DNA from 2 places in the Neobacillus sp. 114 genome. Region 2 is predicted to be linked to the other one. Evidence: riboswitches for the same ligand, from Rfam matches in the RefSeq annotation. Region 2 holds a riboswitch; the other holds the start of a gene.
The links. Region 2 has a riboswitch for FMN ahead of QNN06_RS22880 (ECF transporter S component). Riboswitches for the same ligand answer to the same signal wherever they lie in the genome.
Positions count from the first base shown of each region.

Region 1: another riboswitch for FMN. It lies ahead of ribE (riboflavin synthase); the one in region 2 lies ahead of QNN06_RS22880 (ECF transporter S component).

Region 1 is NZ_CP126144.1:2,641,764-2,645,962, forward strand. It holds gene QNN06_RS12975 (nuclease-related domain-containing protein) at 1-4, opposite strand, end outside; gene QNN06_RS12980 (oxidoreductase) at 123-962, shown strand; gene QNN06_RS12985 (GyrI-like domain-containing protein) at 1,152-1,619, shown strand; FMN riboswitch at 1,700-1,847, shown strand; gene ribE (riboflavin synthase) at 1,997-2,656, shown strand; gene QNN06_RS12995 (bifunctional 3,4-dihydroxy-2-butanone-4-phosphate synthase/GTP cyclohydrolase II) at 2,694-3,887, shown strand; gene ribH (6,7-dimethyl-8-ribityllumazine synthase) at 3,906-4,199, shown strand, end outside.
Region 2 is NZ_CP126144.1:4,680,622-4,684,820, reverse strand. It holds gene sigX (RNA polymerase sigma factor SigX) at 1-94, shown strand, start outside; gene QNN06_RS22890 (negative regulator of sigma-X activity) at 69-1,247, shown strand; gene QNN06_RS22885 (peptidoglycan DD-metalloendopeptidase family protein) at 1,417-2,166, shown strand; FMN riboswitch at 2,292-2,424, shown strand; gene QNN06_RS22880 (ECF transporter S component) at 2,592-3,155, shown strand; gene QNN06_RS22875 (ferredoxin) at 3,264-3,512, opposite strand; gene QNN06_RS22870 (YpbB family protein) at 3,760-4,199, shown strand, end outside.

The DNA of each region.
Region 1 (4,199 bases), 2.0 Mb from region 2:
TCAATTTCATCACTCCTTTTTAATTTCCCGTTAATTTTTCTAAAAAAGATGAAAATTTCCTGCTGGATTTTGCAGAGATTTGTCAAAATTTTGTTACACTTTTATTTAAGGAGGAGATTAACATGAACGAACCAATTGCCATTGTGACAGGATCCTCAAGCGGATTCGGCCTTTTAACCACTCTGGAACTTGCTCGGTCGGGTTTTCATGTTATAGCGACGATGAGGAATCCCGATAAAAGCGGCGGACTTCTTTCAGAAGCCAAGAAAGAAAACATTGAAGATAAAATATACATCCACCAACTAGACGTTACCTCACAAGATTCAATCAACCAACTCGCCAAACTAACGGAAACTCGAGGCCGTATCGATGTACTCGTCAACAACGCCGGCTACGCTGCTGCCGGGTTTGTCGAGGAGCTCCCGATGGAGGAATACCGCAAACAATTTGAAACAAACGTTTTTGGCGTGATGGCAGTTACAAAAGCCATCTTGCCATATATGCGACAGCAGCGCCATGGAAAAATCATTAACCTTAGCAGCATCAGTGGCGTTGTCGCCTTTCCAGGAATGTCACCATATGTGGCATCAAAGCACGCCCTCGAAGGCTGGAGTGAATGCCTTCGCCTGGAAATGAAGCCATTTGGCGTGGATGTAATCTTGGTAGAGCCTGGTTCGTACAGGACCAGTATTTGGTCTTCAGGAAAACAACTTACCCGCTCCCAACCCGACTCACCGTACTACCGGCTAATGGAAGGTATGGAAAATTACATTCTATCCGGAGAAGAAAAGTTTGGCGACCCACGGGAGGTAGCCCAAAAAATCGCAGTAATAGCCAAAATGCAAAAACCAGCACTACGTTTTCCTATTGGTAAGGGTGTGAAAACGGCTATCCTCATTAAAAATCTTATCCCCTGGAGCCGATGGGAGAGTATTCTATTAAACAAACTACCTAAGAGATAAATTTCAAGAAGTTCTTGTGGAATATTTTTGAAATTAATTCCAACATTTAGAAATAAAGTGTAGCCACCATTTTGGCTGCATTTTTGATTTTTTTAAAATAATAATTTTTGAAAAAGTCGAATTTTTTTGGCAGGAATTTAAGGATATTGTGAGAATATTAGAAATAAGATAGAAAAAAGGGGGGTTAACATGGATATTCAAGTAGTAGAAAAAAATGAAATGAGAGTAGTTGGAATTTCATGGAATGGAAGTTATTCGCAAACTAGCACTATACCCAAGCTATTTACAGAATTTGAACAACGCTTAGAGGAAATTTCCTTTAAGACAGAGGAACCGGTTCTAATTGCCCCGTTTCATAGCCGGGAAACGGAGTTTACCTATTACGTTACAGCACCCGTTGAAAAAATTACAGATATCCCGGAAGGAATGGTTGGCTTTACGATTCCAAGTAAAAATTATGTGGTGACAACCCATAAAGGAAAACCCGAAGAGGTAGAAAATACATATAACCTTTTGTTTACGTGGATGAAAGAATATGGCTATGAGCAAGATCATCAAGCACTAAGTTTAGAGATCTATAAGGAAGAGCACAAAGCGCTAAATGCCAGCGGTGATCTTCATTTTGAAATTTATTTGCCAGTTATGGTGTATAAATAAAGCTCATTTATTTTTTATGAAGCAGTACGGTTTCCTTTACAGATGCACTTCTGTATAATAATATTAAAATAATTTAACAGTAATTCCTTCGGGGCAAGGTGAAAGTCCTTACCGGCGGTGATGAAGCGAATGCTTCTTAGTCCGTGACCCGGTTAACAATTTTGTTAAGCGGTGGATCTGGTGAAATTCCGGAGCCGACAGTTAAAGTCTGGATGGGAGAAGGGAAATAGCAGGATTAAAATTGGAGAAATTTAGCCTTTTTTAAGCCTTAATTTTCTATTGTCTTTAAACAGGCCCTGTAGGTTGTTACCTCAGGGTCTTTTTGCTTTTTAGAAGAATATTTTATCCCTGGAAACCTAATGAAGGGAGAAAGAAGGATGTTTACCGGAATTATTGAAGAGATTGGTACAATTTCGGCTATACAGCGGACTGGTAATTCATTTGTGATGACGATTGAAGCGAAAAAAATCCTTGCCGATGTTCATCTTGGAGACAGTATTGCTGTCAATGGGGTTTGCTTAACTGTCACCTCCTTTACGGGAACCCGCTTTACGGTCGACGTCATGCCGGAAACGGTTAAAGCCTCTAGTTTAAATTCGTTAAAGCGCGGCTCAAAAGTAAATCTTGAGAGAGCAATGGCGGCCGGGGGAAGGTTTGGCGGTCATATTGTTTCGGGGCATATCGATGGCACCGGGGTTATTAAAAGCAAAAATGCGCTTGAAAATGCTGTGTATTATGAAATTGAGGCCGAGCCGGAAATATTGAAATACATCATTTATAAAGGCTCTATAACAGTGGATGGGACAAGCTTAACGGTATTTGGAGTGACCGAAAACTCGTTTACATTATCGTTGATTCCCCATACGATGTCGGAAACCGTGGTCGGTATCAAAGGACAGGGTGAGATTGTAAATTTAGAATGCGATATGATTGGCAAATATGTCGCTCATTTTATGAATAATTTTTCGAACAATCAGAAGCCTAAAGGCCAATCAGGTATTACGGCCCAATTTTTAGAAGCGAATGGATTTTTATAATATTGCATGAAAAAACTGAACAAAGGAGTGATACAGCATGTTTGACAGGATTGAAGAAGCAATCGAAGAATTGAAACAAGGGAAGGTTATCATTGTTTGCGACGATGAGGACAGGGAAAATGAAGGAGATTTCATAGCGCTTGCTGAAAAAACGACTCCTGAGGTTATCAATTTGATGGTAACGCATGGGAGAGGCCTTGTCTGTGTTCCGATTGAGGAAGAATTAGCAAAAAAACTGGATTTAATGCCGATGGTAGCTAACAATACCGACCCGCATGGGACTGCTTTTACAGTCAGCATTGATCATAAAAATGCTACAACGGGTATTTCGGCCTTTGAACGGTCCGCGACAATCATGAATTTAATTAACCCTCAGTCAAAAGCTGCCGATTTTAAACGACCTGGTCATGTTTTTCCGCTTATTGCTAAAAAAGGCGGCGTCCTTAGAAGAACAGGTCACACAGAAGCAGCAGTAGATCTTGCAAAACTATCTGGAGCCAAGCCAGCTGGCGTCATTTGTGAAATCATGAATGAAGACGGGACGATGGCCCGGGTACCGCAGCTTAGAAAAATCGCCGATAAGCTGGGCCTGAAAATGATTACGATCAAAGATCTGATTGAATATCGAAATCAGAAGGATAAATTGGTAAAGCGGGAAGTTGAAATCAAGCTGCCGACTGAATATGGCGATTTTAAAGCAATCGGGTATTCAAATATGGTAGACGACAAAGAGCATGTTGCTCTCATTAAAGGTGAAATTGACCCGGAAAAGCCAATTCTGGTCAGGGTTCATTCGGAATGCTTAACGGGTGATGTTTTTGGATCTTACCGCTGTGACTGCGGTCCGCAGCTCCACGCCGCCCTGATGCAGATTGAACAAGCCGGCAATGGTGTGCTGTTGTATATGCGCCAGGAAGGCAGAGGCATTGGCCTCCTTAACAAAATGAAGGCCTATCAGCTTCAGGAACAAGGCTACGATACGGTAGAAGCAAATGAAAAACTTGGCTTTAAGCCTGATTTAAGGGATTACGGAATTGGTGCACAAATTTTAAGAGATCTTGGCATCAGAAAAATGATGTTATTAACGAATAATCCGCGTAAAATTAAGGGCCTCAAGGGCTATGACCTGGAAGTCGTCGAGCGGGTACCGCTGCAAATGGAAATGAGACCCGAAAACGAAAGCTATTTAAAAACCAAACATGATAAATTAGGTCATCTGCTTCATTATTAAAAATACGGAGGAATAGAAATGGGACATATTTTTGAAGGAAACTTAGTTGGTACAGGACTGAAAGTCGGAATCGTAGTTGGACGTTTTAATGAATTTATTACAAGCAAATTATTGTCTGGCGCACAGGATGCTTTAAAGCGCCATGGAGTGAATGAGGCTGATGTGGATGTCGCGTGGGTTCCAGGCGCATTTGAGATTCCATTAATCGCTAAAAAAATGGCTGACAGCAAAAAATATGATGCAGTTATCACACTTGGTACAGTTATCCGCGGTTCCACACCACATTTTGATTTCGTGTGTAATGAAGTGGCA
Region 2 (4,199 bases):
CCAGCATCGCTCGTTGAAAGTTTTGAAGAAGCACATGGAAACATTTTACCGAAGGGAGGAGGGAAATATTGAGAAAGTCAGAGTGGAGCGATGAAGAGCTCGTAGAATTGTTAAAACAAATGCCTAAAATAAAAGACTATCGCCATCCTCGTGACATTTACCAAAACCTTTCACGTAAAAAACGGAAAACTGTTTCCTGGATCCTGCCGGGTATTGCCGCTGCAGCGGCACTATTTTTATTTTTTATTTTGGCTCCTAAGTTTATGGATACGAATCACTATTCAATCAACAATGCCAAACAAGAGTCAACAAAAGAAGCGAAAATTGCCAAAGATAATAGCGATGCGAGCGGTATGGCCAATCAGGAATCACAGGCGGATAAATACTCAACATTAAAGAAAGCCGAAGGGCAAAACGATTATGCTGGGAAAACAGCTGTTTATGATGATGAAATAAAAGGCGGCGTCGTGTTGACCTATTGGGTGCCCGATAATCAAGCTCAAAATCTGGTACCAGTATCAACTATAGTCAAAAATACCGAAGGAAAAGACTGGCTTACCTTATATAATGAACATATGGCAAACCTAAACGAATCGGAATGGGGCCTAAGTGAATTTTATCCGCTCCAGGCAACATTGCATTATGATAATGCTAATGAAACTGTTATTGTCGATGTACCTTCAGACCATCCATACCGCCAAGGGACTGCAACGGAACAAATTTTTCTCGGTGCATTAAAAAATGATATTTCTTCCAATAGCAGCGTCAAAACGATTAAGTTCACCACAAATGGCGAACCTGGAATCGAACTAAGCAATGACTTTTATGAAAAATTGACCATCACTGATGTGAAAAAACATGCTTACCTCTTTTACTATTCTAATGGCAGTGATGTTCCGTTCTTGGTGCCAACACTCGAATCATATAAGGATATTAAGGCTGCAATCGATGCGATGAAGTCAGGGATAGAGGAATATCAATTACAAAGATCTTTGTTGCCGAATTTGGCAATTCAGGATGTATCAGCAAATGATAACACGTTAACTATCACTTTTGCGAAAGATGCCAGTTTAGAAGATGAACGGTTGGCCGTCTGGTCGATGGAGGCCATCCTTTTAACAGCAAAAGAATTCGGATTTGAAAAAGTGGTTGTGAGCAATCCTCCAGCAGCAAATATTGGCCCGTTTGATTTAACAAAAGAAATCAAGGTGCCAGCTGCCCCAAATCTTCGGACAATCGAGAAATGATAAAAAAATCAACCAAAAAACGGTTGATTTTTTTATGCATAAAATAGCAATAGACTCCAAATTATAACAAATATGGTCAGGCCGTCCGATGCCACACCATATGTTCTAAACGCGAGTATAAGAACATATGGTGTGGTATGGACAAGATGTAAGGAGGATTAATAGTGAAATGCGTGACTATATAAAGAGGTTTTTTATTGCCATTATAATGGCGATTTGTGTAGGTTTGTTGTTTCTTGGAGGGAGACACTCGGAAGCTGCCGGATTGCCAGAGGCAAAAACGGAGAAGGAGAGATGGATTTGGCCGGCAGATGGCGTTATTTCTGATACATATGGGACAAGACAGGGCAAGCATAAAGGAATCGATATCGCCGGAACATATGGCACCCCGGTCTTGGCAGTTGAAGATGGGGCTGTGATTAAGTCTTATTATTCCAATACATATGGTCAGGTTGTATTTATCAAGCACCCAAGCAATTTCGTTACGGTTTATGCCCACTTAAGCAAACGGGCCGTTGTGCCTGGTCAAATGGTTAAGCGGGGGGAGACCATCGGAACAATGGGAAGGACCGGTCAGGCTACCGGCACCCATCTTCATTTTGAATCACACCAATTAGAATGGAGATATGACAAAAAATTTGCCATTAATCCGGAACTGCTATTAGGAGATGCTGATGTTGGCGAAGCGGTTCAGGGCGGAATTGCAGCCAGTGGCAAGGATGTTTTGGAGGTAAGTAGCCGTCCGCAAAATATTCCTGAACCCAGTGGGCCGCCGCTTGTAAACCAATATATTGTAATAAATGGTGACAACTTGTCCTCCATTGCCCAAAAGTTTAATTTGACAGTGGCCAGATTAAAAGAAATCAACAACCTTAACACAGATGTAATTAAGCCTAAGCAAATCTTGATTGTCCAGTAAATAAAAACTTTTTACCCCGCAGCCTATTGCTGCGGGTATTTTTATAAATATTTAAAGACCGGAAAAAATCTTTAACTTAACAAAGTGACTGATTTTCAGTATAATAAACTTATAATTTTATAACGATCTATCTTCGGGGCAGGGTGAAATTCCCGATCGGCGGTATTAGAGTATAACTCTTCAGCCCGCGAGCCTTATTAGGCAGGATTTGGTGTGATTCCAAAGCCGACAGTATAGTCTGGATGGGAGAAGATGGAGGTTCTGCAGGCATTCGAAAAATTTCCACGGATCGAATGTTTATTAAGCATACCTAAATTTACTCCCTCAAGCTTCAATCTTGAGGGAGTTTTATTTTGAGTGCCTATAAAAGCTGAATCTCTCTTCCTAACGTGATGGATCAAAAAGGAGAGAGGAAGATGAAGAAAATGAAGAACACAAAGGTAAGAGCAATGGTTTCAATCGGGATGCTGAGCAGCATCGCATATTTATTAATGTTTTTAAACTTTCCGCTGCCGATGTTCCCTAATTTTTTGTTTGTGGACTTTAGTGATATTCCTGCTTTGATTGCTGCGCTGATTTTCGGACCAGTGGCAGGAATTTTAGTAGAATTGTTTAAGAATATGCTAAATTATTTTGCAACAGGGAGCCCGACAGGCATTCCTGTTGGCCACCTTGCCAATTTCGCAGCTGGGATTGTGTTTATTCTGCCGACTTACTATGTGTATAATAAATTGAAATCAAAAAAGGGAATGACACTTGCCCTAGTAGCTGGAACTATTATCATGGCTGTTGTGATGAGCATCGCCAACTACTTTATCATTTTACCTGCCTATACGGCCTTAATGGGTTTCCCGGATATGCGGAACCTCGTCGTACCTGCGATTTTGCCTTTTAATATCTTAAAGGGCGTAATGATGTCGATCATTTTCATGCTTCTATTTATTCGGATGCAAGCATGGCTAAATAAATTTTCAGTAAAAAATGCTTAAAACGAACAGAGGCCGCAAAACCAGGGCCTCTGTTTTTTATCGAAAAAAATAACCCCCCGGCTTATAGTAGGCGGGGGGTAGCAGCTTAAGAATATCTTCAGTCAAAGATTATTCAAATTTAGTTGGGTTACCGTCGAATGGCTCATCAGCAACTTTAATAGAATCAGTTGGGCAGCCTTCGAAAGCGTCCATCATGTCATCGATTAAAACATCTGGAATTTCAACGATACCTTCGTTATCGTCAAGTGTTACGAATGCGATACCTTCATCATCGTAATCATAGATATCTGGTGCAGCAGCGCCGCATGCGCCACACGCGATGCAAGTTTCCTTGTCAACAATTGTGTACTTTGCCATGAAAAAAACCTCCCAGTAAAATAACAAGTAATATTCTTACTTATTTTCCGTTTGTGATGGAAAATACAATTCACATATCTATTGTAAAGCTGTATGAATAACTTTTCAATAGAAATTTGATTTTGGTACCTTTAGTCCCATTATTTCTTAAACTTCCACATTTTTGGACAACACAATACCTGTTTCATGTTAAAATATAATAAAATTTAACTGTTTTTGTCGAATTAGGATAAGTGGTGAGTCTAAAATGGAATGGGTAGAATCAGTTATTCTTTATTGTTTGAAAAAAATTAATAACGAAAGAACTATTTATTCTGTTTACCACATTTTAAAAGGAAAGAAATCGTCGCAAACCATTCAGGATATTCATTTATATTCGTTAAAAAGATTATTTGGAGTACTTGAACCGCTGGCAAGAGACTCCTTTGAAGAGATCATTCATTGTATGAGGGATAACGGGTGGATCATTGAGCAAGGTGAGCAAAAATACCTGCTCAGTTCTTCAGGTGAGCAGCGCTTGAAAAATATCGGTATTCCAATCTTTCTCAATGGCTGGCGTTATCACCATGTGACCACCATATTTTGGGAACGGCTCTCTTTATTAGTGCAGGTAGTATCTAACCTCATTAATCAGGAATCAAGCTATATACCGATTCAAAAAAATAAGAAGGTTCTGTTCTGGGTTAA